One region of the Candidatus Nitrospira neomarina genome, then DNA from elsewhere that is predicted to be linked to it. Evidence: riboswitches for the same ligand, from Rfam matches in the RefSeq annotation. Region 1 holds a riboswitch; each other region holds the start of a gene.

Region 1 (5,283 bases):
GTCGCGTCTTCTTAATGTGTCTTGTAACCGTGCTGACGATTTATCTGGTCGTGGATTTTTTTGAAAAATTGAGAAAATTTTTGAAATATGATGCAGACCTAAGCGTTATTTTAAGCTTTTTTGTCTATCGAATTCCCGAAATTGCTTTTCTCTTAGCCCCGCTAGCGGCTCTAATGGCATCAATTTTGACAATTTGTGGGCTTAATCGGACTCGTGAAATCACGGCGATGCGAAGTTGTGGATTAAGTTTTTATCAAATTGCCATTCCTTTTTTTGTCTTTGGCGGGTTTGTGAGTGTGGTGGGTCTGAGTTTGACGTCCGTGTTGATTCCTTTGGCCAATATTAAAGCTGAATTTGTTCAATCGGTTTTAATCCAAAATAAACCAGAGCCCCTCTTACTAACTCCGGAACGTTTATGGCTTCGGGTGGGACGCAATCACCTTATGCGAATTGATTCCGTGACAGAAGATGGGTTTCGTTTGAATGGTATCCACCAATACACCCTCGATGATCGCTTCAGTCTCAAAAGGATTCTTAAAGGAGAATGGGCAACGTTTGTCGATGAAGAATGGATAATGGAGCATGCGATTGAGCGAACATTTCAGGCTAAAGAACGCCTGCAAGTGAATGTTATCCCACGGCAGACGTTGCCTCTCTCTCTCACGCCTGATGATTTTCAGAATTGGCTGGCTCAGTCTCCAGAGCATATGTCCTTGTATCAATTGCATGACTATATTCAAAGGTTAATAGAAGATGGCCATAGTCCTCATCGTTTTTTAACTGATTATTGGTCTCGAATTGCGTACTCTCTGGTTCCTCTGGTGATGATACTGTTAGGGATCTCGGTGAGTCTGCGCGGAAGTGGTGTGCGTGAGGTTGGAATAGCTAAAGGGCTTGGGCAAACTCTGGCAATTGGATTTTTTTTCTGGGCGGCGCATTCAGTAGGCATTGTCTTAGGACGAAATGGAGCGGTATTACCGATCATTGGCGGTTGGATTGCCACAGTCATGTTTTTGATCATAGGAATAAATCTGTTTTTGAGGCTGAAATGAAGGATCCGCGATTGTCATGAAGGGCACTGGAGGGATTGTGTGAATGAGATTTTGACCATCTGTTCCTGATCACCATTCGTATTGGTTTTTGATACTGTGCAATATATGAATTTGCGTAGTTTTTTCATAAACACGCAAGGGATTTTCTTAATTCCCCTTGACTCGGATCCGATAACATTTCCAAAGAGATAGAGGTCGAAGAGTAGGGGAGAATCCGAAGATCCAAGACAGACAGTTAATCGGAAAATTTCAAAAAACCATCACTTACATGAGGTTGTAATTATCGACTAACGAATTCAACAGGTGACAAGGGCAAACTATCCGTGAGGGTAGGGCGCAAAGCCAAGAAACCCTGAGAACGTTGTCGTTGCAGGGTTCGTCTGGTTACCGAACTGTGTTGGTAGATCCATGCGTTCGTTCATGCGCCCCTTTCCTGGAAGGGGCGCTTTTTTTTGGTCACCCTGGAAAGGCCAAAATATGGACGAAGACGCACAACATTCCACGGAGACAACAGTTGGTATCAAAGAACCCGACACATCTCACCTCTGTTCGGTTAGTCCGAAAAAAGTAGAACATACGGAGGCACAGGGCCAGCTCGATCAGGAATATGTTACCCGGATTTTATTAGAGTTTCTCCCGATCATTCGTCGGATGGCCGGAATTATGGCATTCAGAAATCCCTTTTCCCTGGATGTCGAGGATTTGACCAGCGCAGGGGCTATGGGGCTGTTGTCGGCGTTGAAGCGCTATGATCCGACACGTGATATTAAATTTCGCACATTTGCCGAATATCGTATTCGTGGCATGATGTTAGATGAAATTCGGTCTATGGATTGGGTTCCTCGGTCTGTTCGATTTCGTCGAGATCAAGTGCGACAAATAGTTGAAGAGCATCTTCAGAAAAATGGGGTGCCACCGACCACACAGGAATTGGCCACACTGTTGGGCGTCCCCATTGAGGAGATAGAAGGAGTGGGCGGGTGTGATCCCCGGTTAATTAGTCTGGATGAGCCGGTTGGGCAGGGGGAAGATGAATGCACCCTTCGTGATGTTTTGCCGGACGTTAACCATCTGGACCCTTTTGTGGCCTGTGCGGATGCAGAAATGAAAGCGGCCCTGTCAGCGGCGCTCCAGACATTATCGGCACGCCAGCAAGAGGTGCTTCAATCGTATTATCATGCGGGATTGACGATGAAAGAAATTGGTCGGCAAATGGGTCTGACCGAATCTGGGGTCTGCCGGGTGCATTCCGGTGCCATTCGACATCTACGCATAGAGTTGAAACGTATAGAGGATGGGGGACCCAGTGCGCCCCGACCCAGGAATTTGCGAAAAACACCCGTGGTCCGTGACTAATTAAACTAGATTAAATGGTGTGCTTATTAAAAAATTCGTGTCCGCCAATTTTTGCCACTTTACGGTTGATCTGAGCCCACCGGGGAGTTTTGACCAGTTGGGGATTATAAAACAGTACAGCCCCATTCACCATCTTTCGCCCGTCTTGTACAACCTTCCAGGCTAATAAACTATCTTTCATGTTTCGATTGGTTTGATCAAATTCCATTTCTTCTGGATTTCGTCCCATCCATGGTTCAAACTGTTTGGCCCGAAGAACCGTGCCCTTGACCGTGCCATCGCTATGGTATTTGAGAGCCATTCGGTTCCGAATGACGGCCGCGACAGCTAACTTTCCAGCAAAACTTTCACCGCCGGCTTCCAGATAGATGGTGAGGGCCGCTAAGGTGTCGTCGCTGTGGCTAGATTCCGGCCAATGGACCATTTCCGGAGGCAATGGTGATACAGGCGAAGAAGACGAAAGAACTAATGCGATATCGGCCGAATTTGCAGGAGTTGGTGAAACGGGGAGTAAGCATATGGAGAAGGTTTCTATACCAATGATGAGGACACAAGATAACAGTGTTTGGTTTCGTTTCATTTTATTCCTTTAATGCTTAATGGGTTTAGAATTTTTCCCTCATTATTTTTTGTTTAGATATTGAGAAGCCAGGTTTAATTAAATGCTTTTTGGACACGGTCTTTCGCAAAGTGCATGCCATTGACGTTTTAGATTGTTCAATGGAAGGCGTTTATGGGAGTCTTGAGTTGTAGGGATGAGTCTGGTGGTAGACTTTTTGTGTTTTTCTAAATAACAAGGGGCCTTTATCCAGCATTGTGTCGTGGTTTCGGGACATCAAAGATTAGGTCAGCCGTATATCATGCAATAGTGATTGGAAACAGAGGGATTTCGAGATTCTCGTACTGATTAAAAATCTGACAATCTTGAAAATGGGTCTAGTGAATCATCGTAAATTTTCAGAACGAACAGAGAATCTATCGAGAATGATGTTTGTTGCGCGATTTTAGTGATGGAGGAGAACATGACTATTTCGTCGTTGAGCGAAAGAGGAAGGGAAATGATGATGTGTCTCGGGGTGGGAGTAATTCTTCTTGGTACGTTACCGCTTTCCAATGGTTGGGCTCAGTCAGATCAGACGCCTGTCTTGCCTATGCAATCTCTTGCACACGCTAAAGTGTTTTTGATGGCCGGAGATTACCGTCGAGCAGTAGAGGCTTGCCAGGAAAATATTGACCGCAATCCCTCGGTTGAAGCATACGTTTATTTGGCCTATGTCTATGAGGCAATTGATGGTTATTTAGGAGCATTAGCCAAGCAGGAAGATTATGTGAAAGTGGAGCAATTAGCCCTGAATTTGACCGCACGGGATGTTCTCGATCTCATTGATCCGCCGAATGTCATGCCTCGTATGGCGCAAGAACTCATTCATGAAGGCATTCGGCAACAATTTGATGTGACCGCAGCAATGGCCAATCGGTTGAGTCGGACACGGACGGATGAATTGTGGGCGCAACAAACTCGTTGGCGTGCATTGAAGCCTGATTCATGGTGGACTGGAACCCCGGATGAATGGCAATGGTGAATTCTATCTCTGCCTGTGAGTGAAGTGGTCAAGCAGAGCACACAGGGTGCCCCTCTCTGGAGATAGGTTAATCGTATTTGAGTGAGTTGACAGTCCGATAAGAGCGGTTTTAGGATGGCAAGACAGTCTGGACATTTTGTCGTATTTATCCAAGGAGGCAGTCAGTGTCTGATTTAGTGGCCAAAGCCGATGCAGCGAATTGGGATGGGGAAGTACTGAAATCTTCAGAGGTCGTGATGGTGGATTTCTGGGCAGTTTGGTGTGGACCCTGTCAAATGGTGGCCCCAATCGTCGATGAGCTTGCACAGGAATATCAGGGAAAACTTAAAGTCATGAAGCTCAATACCGATGATGCTCCCGAAGTTGCGGGGAAATATCAAATCATGAGTATCCCAAGTATTCTCTTCTTCAAGGATGGCCAAGTTGTCGAAAAAATTGTTGGTGCAAGACCGAAGCAACAATTCAAACAAGTTATTGACTCGCTCCTGGCTCAATCCACGTCTCCTGCCTGATCAGCGAGACCGATGACTCGGTGTTATGCTGACCGAGCTGCGTATCTCCAACTTTGCCCTCATCGATCAACTCCATTTGGAATTTCCTCCTGGGTTTCTCGTCTTGACGGGGGAGACCGGCGCTGGAAAATCTCTTCTTATTGATGCATTGGTGTTAATCACCGGGGGACGAGCCTCCGCCGAGCATATTCGGTTTGGTGCCGAGGAAGCTCTGCTGGAAGCCTGTTTCCTCATCCCACTGACTCATCCTCTAGCGAGCAGATTGCAAGGGGACGGATACCTCCTTCCCGATCAACAGGACATTATCGTTCGTCGGATCTTATCGCGGTCGGGAAGGAATCGGAATTTCCTCAACGGGCAACTTGCCCCTCTTCAAACGATTCAAGACATCGGCCCTCAGTTGGTAGATATCCATGGCCAACATGATCAGCAATCATTGCTCTCCCCTAAGACCCAGCTCAAATTGTTGGATGCGTTTGGGAACCTTGAGGATGTCGTCGGATCCTATCAGGTGATGCACCGAGAATGGGTCGAGAAAAAGGCAGCTTTGGATGAATATGTGGTCCGGTTACGGGATCAAACCAATAGGCAAGATATTCTTCAATATCAATATGACGAGCTAGTCAAAATGCAGTTGCAGTCCGGAGAAGAAGAGACTCTCAGCCAGGAATACCATCGGTTGAAACATAGCGGTCGATTAGGAGAATTATCGAATCAAGCCTTTACGGCATTACATGAAGGCGAACGATCGATTCTGGATTATCTGGGTAAGGTGACTGA
Region 2 (5,283 bases), 740 kb from region 1:
AATTCGTTATCATTCTATTTATTTTTTTCGGGACCCATGGTTTGACTAAAACCAAGAGTCCCTTCTAATTTGATGTTTCCCTAATTCTCTGAATCAATCGACAGCCCATTCATTTAGATGTGGGGATAAGAATGCAGAGGAATCTTTAGCGAAAGCCTATCAATTCATAAGGGCTTCTTTTCAAAAAAGGCCCGCTTACTATAAGATAACCTGCGAAATCCAGTAGTCAGGTACGCACCTGATTTCATCCAGCCACCCAAGGAGGGGGTAAGCATCATGAAAAGTATTAGGACTGCCGTCCGAATGTCAGAAGGAATAGAGTATGCCCCGAAAAATACCCTCCTTGAGCTTTGCGACCAGAATTACGATTGGCCTTGCCTTTTTCCTCGGATTGTCTTCTAGCCCCGTTTTCTCGGCTTCTTCCATTCAACTAACCTGGGATGCCAGTCCGGAACCTGACCTCATGGGATATTACGTGCATATGGGCACATCCCAAAGATCTTACAAAACCACAAAAAATGTCGGTCCCAACCCTTCATACATTTTCCAGAACCTAGTGGGGGGAATCACATATTATTTTACGGTCACCGCGTATGATCGATCCGGAAACATCAGTGCACCCGCGAAGGAAGTGTCTATAGCCCTTCCAACAAATAACACAAATCCAAATTTTCCAAAAAATCAGGACCTGAATGGGGACGACAAGGCCGACCTCGTCTGGCACAACACGAAAACGGGCCAGATAGCAGTGTGGCTGCTCAATGGCCCAAGCGTCACAGCCTCGGCCTTTCTGGGGCAGTTGTCCACTGAATGGGCCTTAAGTGGAGTGGACGATCTGAATGGGGACGACAAAGCCGACATCATCTTGCGACATAACACCAGCGGTGCGGTGGCCGTATGGCTAATGAACGGCCTAACCATCACCTCCACGGGCTTTCCCGGCAGCGCGTCGACGGCTTGGGCCATTCAGGGTGTTGGGGATATCAACGGCGATGGCAAAGCCGACCTCGTCTGGCGCAACACCCTTGATGGCCACACCGCAATTTGGCTCATGAATGGGACGACGATTGTTGCAACGGGATTCCCTGCAGGTGTCCCCTTAGAGTGGCAGATCGCGGGAGTAGGCGATGTGAATGGGGATGGCAAAGCGGATGTCCTTTGGCGTCATAGCACCAGCAGCACGGTGGCCGTATGGCTAATGAACGGCCTAACCATCACCTCCACCGGCTTCCCCGGGAGCGCCCCGACGACTTGGACCATTCAGGCCGTCGGAGATGTCAATGGCGATGGCCAAGCCGATCTGGTCTGGCGCAACCACACTGACGGCAACACCGCCATATGGGTCATGAATGGGACGAGGATTGCCCTTTCCGCCTTCCCGGGGGCGGTGTCGGTTGCATGGCAGATAGCAGGAGCTCACGATGTGAATGGGGATGGCAAGGCTGACGTCATCTGGCGCAACAACACCAATGGCGCAGTGGCGGTATGGCTAATGAACGGGGTGACCATCACCTCGACCGGCTTTCCGGGTGCCGCTTCCACAGACTGGAAAATTCAGTAAAACAGGATTGTAGAAAAACACAAAAACGCTTATCTGGATTGGGCTTGTGGACTATCCCAGCGAATGGACTCCTCAGAATAAGTACTAAAAAGGGGAAAGGGGATAAATCATCGACTCCAACCACTGGCAATGGAAAGAAAACTGTCGAACGGACTAAACCTCACGTCAATCTCCTTCACCAACAACATGCTTCCTATCCGGTTCTCCACCAGGAATAAACCCCTCTCTAGGGGAAATTTTCTCCCCAATATCGCCTTCCCCATAAATTTTGACTTCATCATCCTACCCTTGTTGTGGCAAGGGGTGTTTTCAAGCATTAGAAGAAATCTCTTTTCCTCACAGCAGCTATGGCATGAATAATCAGGAGCCCATCTCCCGTCAAACAGGTTATTCCTGCTTGCTGTCGGCAGAAATCCCCTACCGAGGATAGGCTTTCCCGTGAATAGGGAGAGATCTTCTTCCCCCTTCCCACGACCCCGAAAATGGTTACCTTGATTCCCAAAATGTTTGTAGGGGTATTCGGATCAGCCCACAGAATTGTTGCCAACCAATCAATCCGCATAGTTAACAGCCTGAAACCACTTCATGGAACCATTAGTCGTTTTCCTTGCTTCATCGCTAACTGCAACCATTAGCATTCCCCTTCATAAGGTGTAAGGGGAAACCTTCACCCATTGGATTGCTCGAAGTCACATATTCCACAGCAGGCGGGCATTCCTCAAAATGCCAAAGAACCAGCCGCTCCAAGTTTCTTATTTACACTTCACGTCCCTTCATCTCCTACATCTTCCCAATGGTAGAGAAAGCATTGAAATGATCACATTTTGACCGAATTGAAAGTTTCAATCGATTTTCAATTCGCAGAGAACCCTAATGATATATATTTTTTTAGAATGAACGGATGGAATTTCCAAAAAAAATGCGTTCAAGTATTTCATTATTTCGATGGCCTTTTTGTTCGGTTTTTATAATTTCTCGTGTTTGCTCTTCTAAAATTTCTGACCAATCGCCTCGTCATCCTAATTCTCTCTAAAGTTTTTCCTTACTTCTCCGAAATGTTCGCCAGACCGTTTAGAGGTGCGAAAAAATCAAAAATGAAGGGATACAGACTTTGACCACCCATTAGTTCAAACAATCCTCTTCCCGAAAGGGCACACCTACTGTGAAGTAGGGCCGCAATGCCAGGAGTCAGGTAGTATCGCCTGATCGTCCGGCTACCGAAGGAAGACCTAATCCATAGGGGGAGGAGAAAATGCGGACTTCGATCCGAATACGACAAGGAGAAGAGTATGATCCGACCAACCACCACCTTGGGTTTCGTAATCGCGCATACGGCACACCTTGCGCTTCTCCTCTTCGGGTTGTTCGTTAGCCCCGCGTATTCGGCCTCCTCTATCCAACTAACCTGGAATGCAAATACCGAATCGGATTTAGCAGGATATAAAATTTACAAACGGACGTTATCTTCTCAAAATTTTGGACAACCCGTATTTTCAGGATTTCCCAATAATCCATCCTCCCCCTCAACCATCGTTTCCGGGCTCAGTGGAGGCACAACCTATGGATTTATTGCGACCGCCTTTGATACAGCAGGAAATGAAAGCACTCCCTCGACAGAAGCAACAATTACTATACCCACAAGTACACCGCCCGCAGATTCGACCGCCCCGACGGTCACGCTGACGGCTCCCAGTGGGGGCACCGTCTCCGGCACGGTGACGGTCAGCGCCAGCGCCAGCGACAATGTCGGCGTCACCGGCGTCCAATTCCGGCTCCAGGGCGCCAACCTCGGCGCCGAAGATACGACCAATCCCTACAGCACCAGCTGGAATACCACCACCGTGCCGAATGGCGCCTACACCCTCACCGCGATCGCCCGCGATGCCGCGGGCAATACGAAAACCGCCGCACCCGTCACGGTCACGGTGAGCAATACCAGCACGCCACCACCCTCCTCAGGACTCACTATTTCCAATCTGACCGTCGCCAGTGAACAACCATACGTGGTTGGAACAAGCCTCCAAGCTGGGGGCACCGTCTATATTGACCGCAATTATACCTTTACGACGGTTCCCACTAACGTGCAGGGAGCCGCGTATATCCAAACCGCCAATGCGGACAAAGGGGCGACCAATGCCTCCTTTCTGAGCTTTACGGTCAATCAACCTGTGTCGGTGTCTGTCGCCCATGACGTGCGTCTCATCCAAAAACCATCGTGGTTGAGCACCTTTACGGATACCGGCGCGAATCTGGTGACCTCGGATACTACCCACCGCCTGTTTGTGCGGTCCTTCCCCGCTGGCACCATTACCCTCGGGGGCAATGCCGGTAGTGCCTACAGCATGTATTCCGTTCTCGTCAAATCAGAGGGTGGCTCCATAGCGGACACCACGCCCCCGACGGTCACGGTGACGGCTCCCAGTGGGGGCACCGTCTCCGGCACGGTGACGGTCAGCGCCAGCGCCAGCGACAATGTCGGCGTCGCGGGCGTACAATTCCGCCTCCAGGGCGCCAACCTCGGGACCGAAGATACGACCAGTCCCTACAGCACCAGCTGGAATACCACCACCGTCCCGAATGGCTCGTACACTCTCACGGCCATTGCCCGCGATGCCGCGGGCAATTCGAAAACCGCCGCAGCCGTCACGGTCACGGTGAGCAATACGCCGGCAGATACGACCGCCCCGACGGTCACGCTGACGGCCCCAAGCGCGGGCACCGTCTCCGGCACGGTGACAGTCAGTGCCAGCGCCAGCGACAATGTCGGCGTCGCGGGCGTGCAATTCCGCCTCCAGGGCGCCAACCTCGGGACCGAAGATACGACCAATCCCTACAGCACCAGCTGGAATACCACCACCGTCCCGAATGGCTCGTACACTCTCACGGCCATTGCCCGCGATGCCGCGGGCAATTCGAAAACCGCCGCAGCCGTCACGGTCACGGTGAGCAATACGCCGGCAGATACGACCGCCCCGACGGTCACGCTGACGGCCCCAAGCGCGGGCACCGTCTCCGGCACGGTGACAGTCAGTGCCAGCGCCAGCGACAATGTCGGCGTCGCGGGCGTGCAATTCCGCCTCCAGGGCGCCAACCTCGGGACCGAAGATACGACCAATCCCTACAGCACCAGCTGGAATACCACCACCGTCCCGAATGGCTCGTACACTCTCACGGCCATTGCCCGCGATGCCGCGGGCAATACGAAAACCGCCACAGCCGTCACGGTCACGGTGAGCAATACCAGCACTCCACCCTCACCCCAAAATCACGATCTGAATGGGGACGGCAAGGCCGACCTGGTTTGGCGGAATACGAAAACCGGGCACGTGGCTGGGTGGCTGCTCAATGGCACAAGCGTTGCCGACTCGGGATTTCTTGGCCAGTTGCCTACGGAATGGGACCTGAAGGGAGTGGGGGATCTAAACGGAGACGGCAAAGCAGATGTCGTCTGGCACCATAGCACGAGCGGTGCGGTGGCCGTGTGGCTTATGGACGGCGTGAACATAGCCTCCACAGGCTATCCCGGCACCGCCTCGACGGCTTGGGACATTCACGGAGTCGGGGATCTAAACGGTGACGGCAAAGCAGACCTTATTTGGCGGCACGCGAATGGCAGCACCGCGGTATGGTTGATGAATGGGACGGCGCCTCCTTCTTCCACCGGCTCACTGGGCGGTGTGGGCTTAGCCTGGGAGATCGCGGGAGTGGGGGATTTGAATGGG
Region 3 (5,283 bases), 1.8 Mb from region 1:
CCGGTAAACCCTATGAGATAGTCGACAGCCAGGGATTTCGCTTCTTGATACTGGGGAATGCTTTCCCAGGCGAAGATGGCGAGTGGTGTTGGCCAGGATGCCTCTGGGTGAGAGACAGAGATGCTCACGCGTCCGTCGTCCGCCTGTTGTGAAGCTAAATATGACCTTCCTCGGTTACAGCTTTCAGGATCGAACTCATATGCTGACATTGAGATAATGGCCCAGGCTGTTGCGTCCGGCCGTGCCTCTTCCCCGGAATGATAGGGGAACCCTCCGTTTGGTTGTTGCCAGGATTGGAGAAGCTCAAGAGCATGACGAAATGGTTTTTGAATCATAAGAGAAAAATTCAGGTCTCATGCAATTCGATTAAGTGTGGATATTCCATGTTGTTCGGTTTAAATCGAGGTAACCTTAACAATCCTCAGACCACGCTTCAGTCATACCCGCACCTCCCTCCCCTAATTCTGCTCGTAGTGAGCGTGGATCCACCCGTAGAACCTCAACGATGGATGCCCGATAAATGGCGAGGAGGCCGGGGAAGGGTGGGGATAATGGTACCTCGTCGGAAGGCCCGGAGAGCAAAGAGGAAACCGACAAATGGGGCTCAGGCCTGCCGTCTCCCTTCGTCATGCGACTGTCGGGTTACCACCGCAGACATCCTAATCCGACCTACGCAACACAGCAGAGCGGAGTCTCACGTTTTTGAAAGATCCGTCAAATTAGCAAGGTGGTACCCGACAATATGTCTTCCAGGGTGGATTCCGGTGCAAGTGCGGCGGAAAGACAGGAGAGATAAATGGGAGAATCGGTGCGGTGGTAGAAGTTGCATAAAAGGTTGAGATTAAGATTTACCCCCTTTCAGAAGGTGATGGGTCACGGCGTCCTGAACACTGGCGTACTGAACCGGCAGCCAATAAAAATTCGAATTCCACGCTTATCGAAACGAGGCAACTCGTTACCGCCGGGATCATCGGATTAAGGCTCACGGGTGTAATCCCGGCATGTCTGTGGAACTTTTAACGAACGTTACTTCTTGTTCGGGGTCGACAAATACTCCGTCAGCCTGGATTTCCTTTCCAGTCACAACCTGCCTTGCCACGTAAATGATGCAGCCGGCAGTCAATAAACCACCGAATACGTCGATCAGGTGATGCCCTCCATGGATAAGCACTCCTGGGAGCACGAACAGATTGATGACGACTAGTAAGGGGAACCACCAGCGAGTGGTGCGTGCTGAATACATAGCCAAAACGGCCATGATCGTGTGATACGAGGGAAAGGCCACCAGGCCTTCCATATCCCTTGGAGAAATGAATTTAGGCCCTTCAGCCCCTAGACGCAATAATTCGGCACCATAGGACGAGCCAACAAGCGGTCTTGCCGCCTGCTCAATTGTGCCAGAAATGTCATAGAGCACGCTTGTGCCAAATGCCGGAAACAGCGCCCAAAATCCAAGCGTCGCCAGACCTGAGGCGGTTATTGAAAGGATGAAGACATGGAGTTCTTTTTGCTTGCCTCCAAATCCTAAAATAAGAAAAAGTAATGCCATTTGCGGTATAGAAGATAAATAGGCATAACGCGTCAATTCATTAAAAAATGGATGGCGACCGGCAAATTGGACAATGTCAGGCCATGAATACCCGAACCAAGCATCGATCCGGACCAGAACCGGATCAATAGGCTCTCGCCAAAGGGGGAGCAGCAAATAGCCGAAAACTGATAACACAATTGTAAACAGAAGAAGCAACCCTGTGGCCATCAGCGTCATAGAAATACGCTCACTCCGTCCGCTTGAACGGTAGAACAGCCCCACGGTAATCATGAAAATTCCCACGGCAAAAAAAAGGGTATACGAAAACCAATCGAAGCCAATATTGCGAACAAGGATCATGGCCAGATCGAAGACCGCCAGCACGAAAATGGTATTGCGTAATAAACGTTCGACCGGCCATAGGAAAGGCTTTGCCAGTGTAAAATTTCCCACTCTCATTATGCATATCCTCGCATTGGAATTGTGCCACTGTAGTTGCGAGCAGGTTCTGATCGCGCCGTTAAATAGTGTCTATACTGTCGTGCACGGTTCAACGAACTTGTCCTCAACGACCTCGAAATCCTCATCATGAACAAAAGTCCCGCCACTTGTTTGCACCTGAACCTCAATTGATTGTCTTCATCCGTGTATGTGTTGGTCCGATTTTTGAGCTTAAGACAGTAGGTATGGAGGGCAGGCGGTAACCCGCAAATTTTTTTCAACTAGTCTACCTCATGGTCTAGTTGGGTGGGCACAGTTACAGGTGAAGTCAGGAATGGCATCGGGATTGGCTATGATGTATTGGGCTTGGCAATTTTGCAATTCGCTTTTAAGCCTTCAGACAAAGGCTTTTTCGGAATATCCCTCATTATCTTGATAATGTGTCGAAGATTCCTTTGTGAAAAATCCGCATTCATCCCCTTGGTCAAAGAGTAAGTCAGCGGCCGCTCTTCACATTCCTTCTGAGGTTTCACGGCGTATTTCTCCTCTTTCCTTTTGTCTCACTCCTCATCCCTTACGTTTCCTCAGGTGCAGTCCAAAAATTTAAGCCGGTCTGAACATTTTCGATTTCCTTGGTTAACAAAGGGAAGCAATCCATCCTACCCTTACCTAATATGAAACATATTCAACAAAAAACATCGGCAAGTTTTTCCTGGGTAAGTCGATAATGAAACATGAAAACGAGGAGCCACAGAATGCGAGGTGGAAAACTTTCTTGGGTCCACGAACATTTATGCATAACTATGAAGCATGGATTCGGTCGGGTGCCCCTTCCCGAGAACGGCGAACACGTCGTAAGGCGTGGGCGCAAAACCACGGATCAGGGTTGGTCCCTGATAGCCGGGTTGCCGAAGGCACGGAGAGCCAAGGGGCAACGTCTGCGTCAGAATTTTCCGGGCAGTCTGGCGTAACGCACGTATTTACCTTCGCCCGTTAAGGAGATGCGCTATGGTTAACCAAGTGATGCGTTTCGTAAATGATGAAGAGGGAGCCACAGCTATTGAGTATGGTTTGTTGGCTGCTTTGATCGCCGCGGTGATAGTGACTGCCGTGACTGCTGTTGGGACTGCCCTCAGCGGAACGTTCAACAACATTGCTTCGTCTGTTGCTCCGAGCTAAAAGAGAGCTTGTTTCTGCAGGTGCCTGGAAGTGCCGTTCTGGTGGCAGGTCACTGGAACGGCACTTCGGCCGAAGCCTACTTCTGAGGGCGAGTACAGGATTGATGAATGAAGAGATGGGAAAATTCAGATAAGGGATAGGGGAGGACATCATCATGCAGACGATTCTCCTGAATCACTGTCATCACTTGATAAAAAACCTTCTCGTTGATGAAGACGGCGCCACGGCGATTGAATATGGTCTCCTGGCTGCGCTCATCGGCGCGACGGTGTTGACAGCTCAAGCCGCCATGGGAACGGCAGTCGTAAATATGTATGAAGGGGCCATGGGGATCATCGCAGAGGCTCTGGGAAGTTAGTGTCGTTTTTCCCTAGCTCCTTTTTATTATTCATTCATGCTCAGTCTGTCGAAGAACCATTCGAAATATGTACCACCTGAAATCATTCTCCCTTCGAGAAGCTCAGGGAACAGAGGGAGATGGAATGGTATTTGAGGGACACGATACGGGATCTATCAGAAATGTCTGGCGGGGGCTAGTTCCATTTTAACGTGCCTGTCCGTGGTAGGTGGACACGGCCTGATAGCCACTTCCAAAACATTTAGCAGAGTGGGACAAAGAATGATGAATGTATACCACAAAAAACTATTACAAAAGCTGAGACAATCCGAGCGGGGCTCGACGGCAGTAGAGTTTGCTCTCATCTTACCGATTCTTGCCTCCCTCGTATTTGGAGCGATCGATTTTGGCCGTATGTTGTGGTTTAAGGAAGTTCTGGTGAATGCGACCCGTGTGGGAGCGCGCCAGGGGACGTTATTTGCGGCAGGCAATGGGCAGGCAGAAATTGAAGCAGCTGTCACGGCCTCTCTTACCGCGGGAGGGGTGGATTCATCAGGGCTCTCGGTGGCAGTCAATGGGGTCGGAGGTGCACAGGGGCAGCCGTTAAATGTGGTCGCCACTATACCCTGGAACTACTTTGTCATCGATAAACTCATTCCCGCGATTTCTACACCCAACTTACAAGCCTCTGTCACCATGATGATGGAATAAGACAGGAAAATTTTCCCGGAGAGATCGGCAAGGGAGAGGGGGAATCAAAAATAATGTGGAACAAACACCGAACATCTGGCGTCTCTGGGCTCTTGAATGAACGTGGTATCGCGGCCATCAACGGCGTGTTTATGGGAGTGACCATGGCCATCATGGCAGGTGTGGCAATTGATGTCGGGCATGCCCTTCTTACCCAAAATGAGTTGCACAATGCTTCGGATGCCGCTGCGCTGGCCGCTGCACGGCAATTGGGTGTCACTTACTTGGCCCTGCCTATTGCTCAGCAGCAGGATTTGAATCGAAATCTGACAAGCAATGAACAATCACAAATAAATTCGCAGGCGACCGCCGCAGCCTTTGCCAATAGTGCTTCAGAGGTCAGTAATTTATCTCTTTCGCAAGGAGATATCGAATATGGCACGTGGGATTTCGATGGAAAGACGTTTACCCCAACCGTGACGCGCCCCAATGCCATTCGTGCGACCACACGGCGGGATGGTGCGGCGAATGGACCGATTACGACATTTTTTGGGGGTATGTTGGGTGTCAATACCATGAGCCTCGCGACCAGCTCGATTGCCGCATTGGGGACCTCGGGTGGTCCGACCCCACCAGGAGTAGGTGATGTGCCCTTTGCCATTTCCAGTAACTGGTTTAATGGCGTGGCCTCCTGCAATTCGGGTATCCAATTTTCTCCTACCGGGGTGAATGGCTGTGCGGGATGGCATGTCTTTGATCAGCATCCGGCCAATGCGAGTAAACTCCGTAATACTATCGATGGACTACAAGACGGGAGCTATCAAAGTCCCGGGATGACTCCAGGGCAGACACAATTCACCTTTACGGGTGGAGAAGTCTCATCGGCGTTTCCCAATCTGATCAATTTGTGGGATACAAAAAAACAATGGAATAATGATGCTGGGCGGTATGAATGGGATATCAATCTTCCTGTCTATGGAGCCAGTTCCTCATCCTCTTGCAATAATCCCAGTGGAGATATCACCATCGTGGGATACGCGAAAGCGGTGATTACAACAGTCAAGAAAAATGATATTCAAGCGGAAGTGAAATGCGATGCCTTTTT

Evidence for each region. Region 1 has a riboswitch for cyclic di-GMP ahead of PQG83_RS06880 (sigma-70 family RNA polymerase sigma factor). Riboswitches for the same ligand answer to the same signal wherever they lie in the genome.
Region 2: linked by a shared signal. The riboswitch ahead of PQG83_RS09920 (Ig-like domain-containing protein) and the one ahead of PQG83_RS06880 (sigma-70 family RNA polymerase sigma factor) in region 1 are both predicted to bind cyclic di-GMP.
Region 3: linked by a shared signal. The riboswitch ahead of PQG83_RS19645 (Flp family type IVb pilin) and the one ahead of PQG83_RS06880 (sigma-70 family RNA polymerase sigma factor) in region 1 are both predicted to bind cyclic di-GMP.

What each region holds. Positions count from the first base shown of each region.
Region 1 is NZ_CP116968.1:1,530,838-1,536,120, reverse strand. It holds gene lptG (LPS export ABC transporter permease LptG) at 1-1,052, shown strand, start outside; cyclic di-GMP riboswitch class I at 1,354-1,444, shown strand; gene PQG83_RS06880 (sigma-70 family RNA polymerase sigma factor) at 1,530-2,408, shown strand; gene PQG83_RS06875 (cell wall hydrolase) at 2,419-2,988, opposite strand; gene PQG83_RS06870 (tetratricopeptide repeat protein) at 3,431-3,991, shown strand; gene trxA (thioredoxin) at 4,156-4,503, shown strand; gene recN (DNA repair protein RecN) at 4,529-5,283, shown strand, end outside.
Region 2 is NZ_CP116968.1:2,272,048-2,277,330, forward strand. It holds gene PQG83_RS09915 (FG-GAP-like repeat-containing protein) at 323-1,561, shown strand; cyclic di-GMP riboswitch class I at 2,702-2,783, shown strand; gene PQG83_RS09920 (Ig-like domain-containing protein) at 2,851-5,283, shown strand, end outside.
Region 3 is NZ_CP116968.1:4,526,140-4,531,422, forward strand. It holds gene PQG83_RS19635 (hypothetical protein) at 1-128, opposite strand, end outside; gene PQG83_RS19640 (phosphatase PAP2 family protein) at 983-1,990, opposite strand; cyclic di-GMP riboswitch class I at 2,805-2,885, shown strand; gene PQG83_RS19645 (Flp family type IVb pilin) at 2,981-3,151, shown strand; gene PQG83_RS19650 (Flp family type IVb pilin) at 3,306-3,509, shown strand; gene PQG83_RS19655 (TadE/TadG family type IV pilus assembly protein) at 3,771-4,199, shown strand; gene PQG83_RS19660 (TadG family pilus assembly protein) at 4,253-5,283, shown strand, end outside.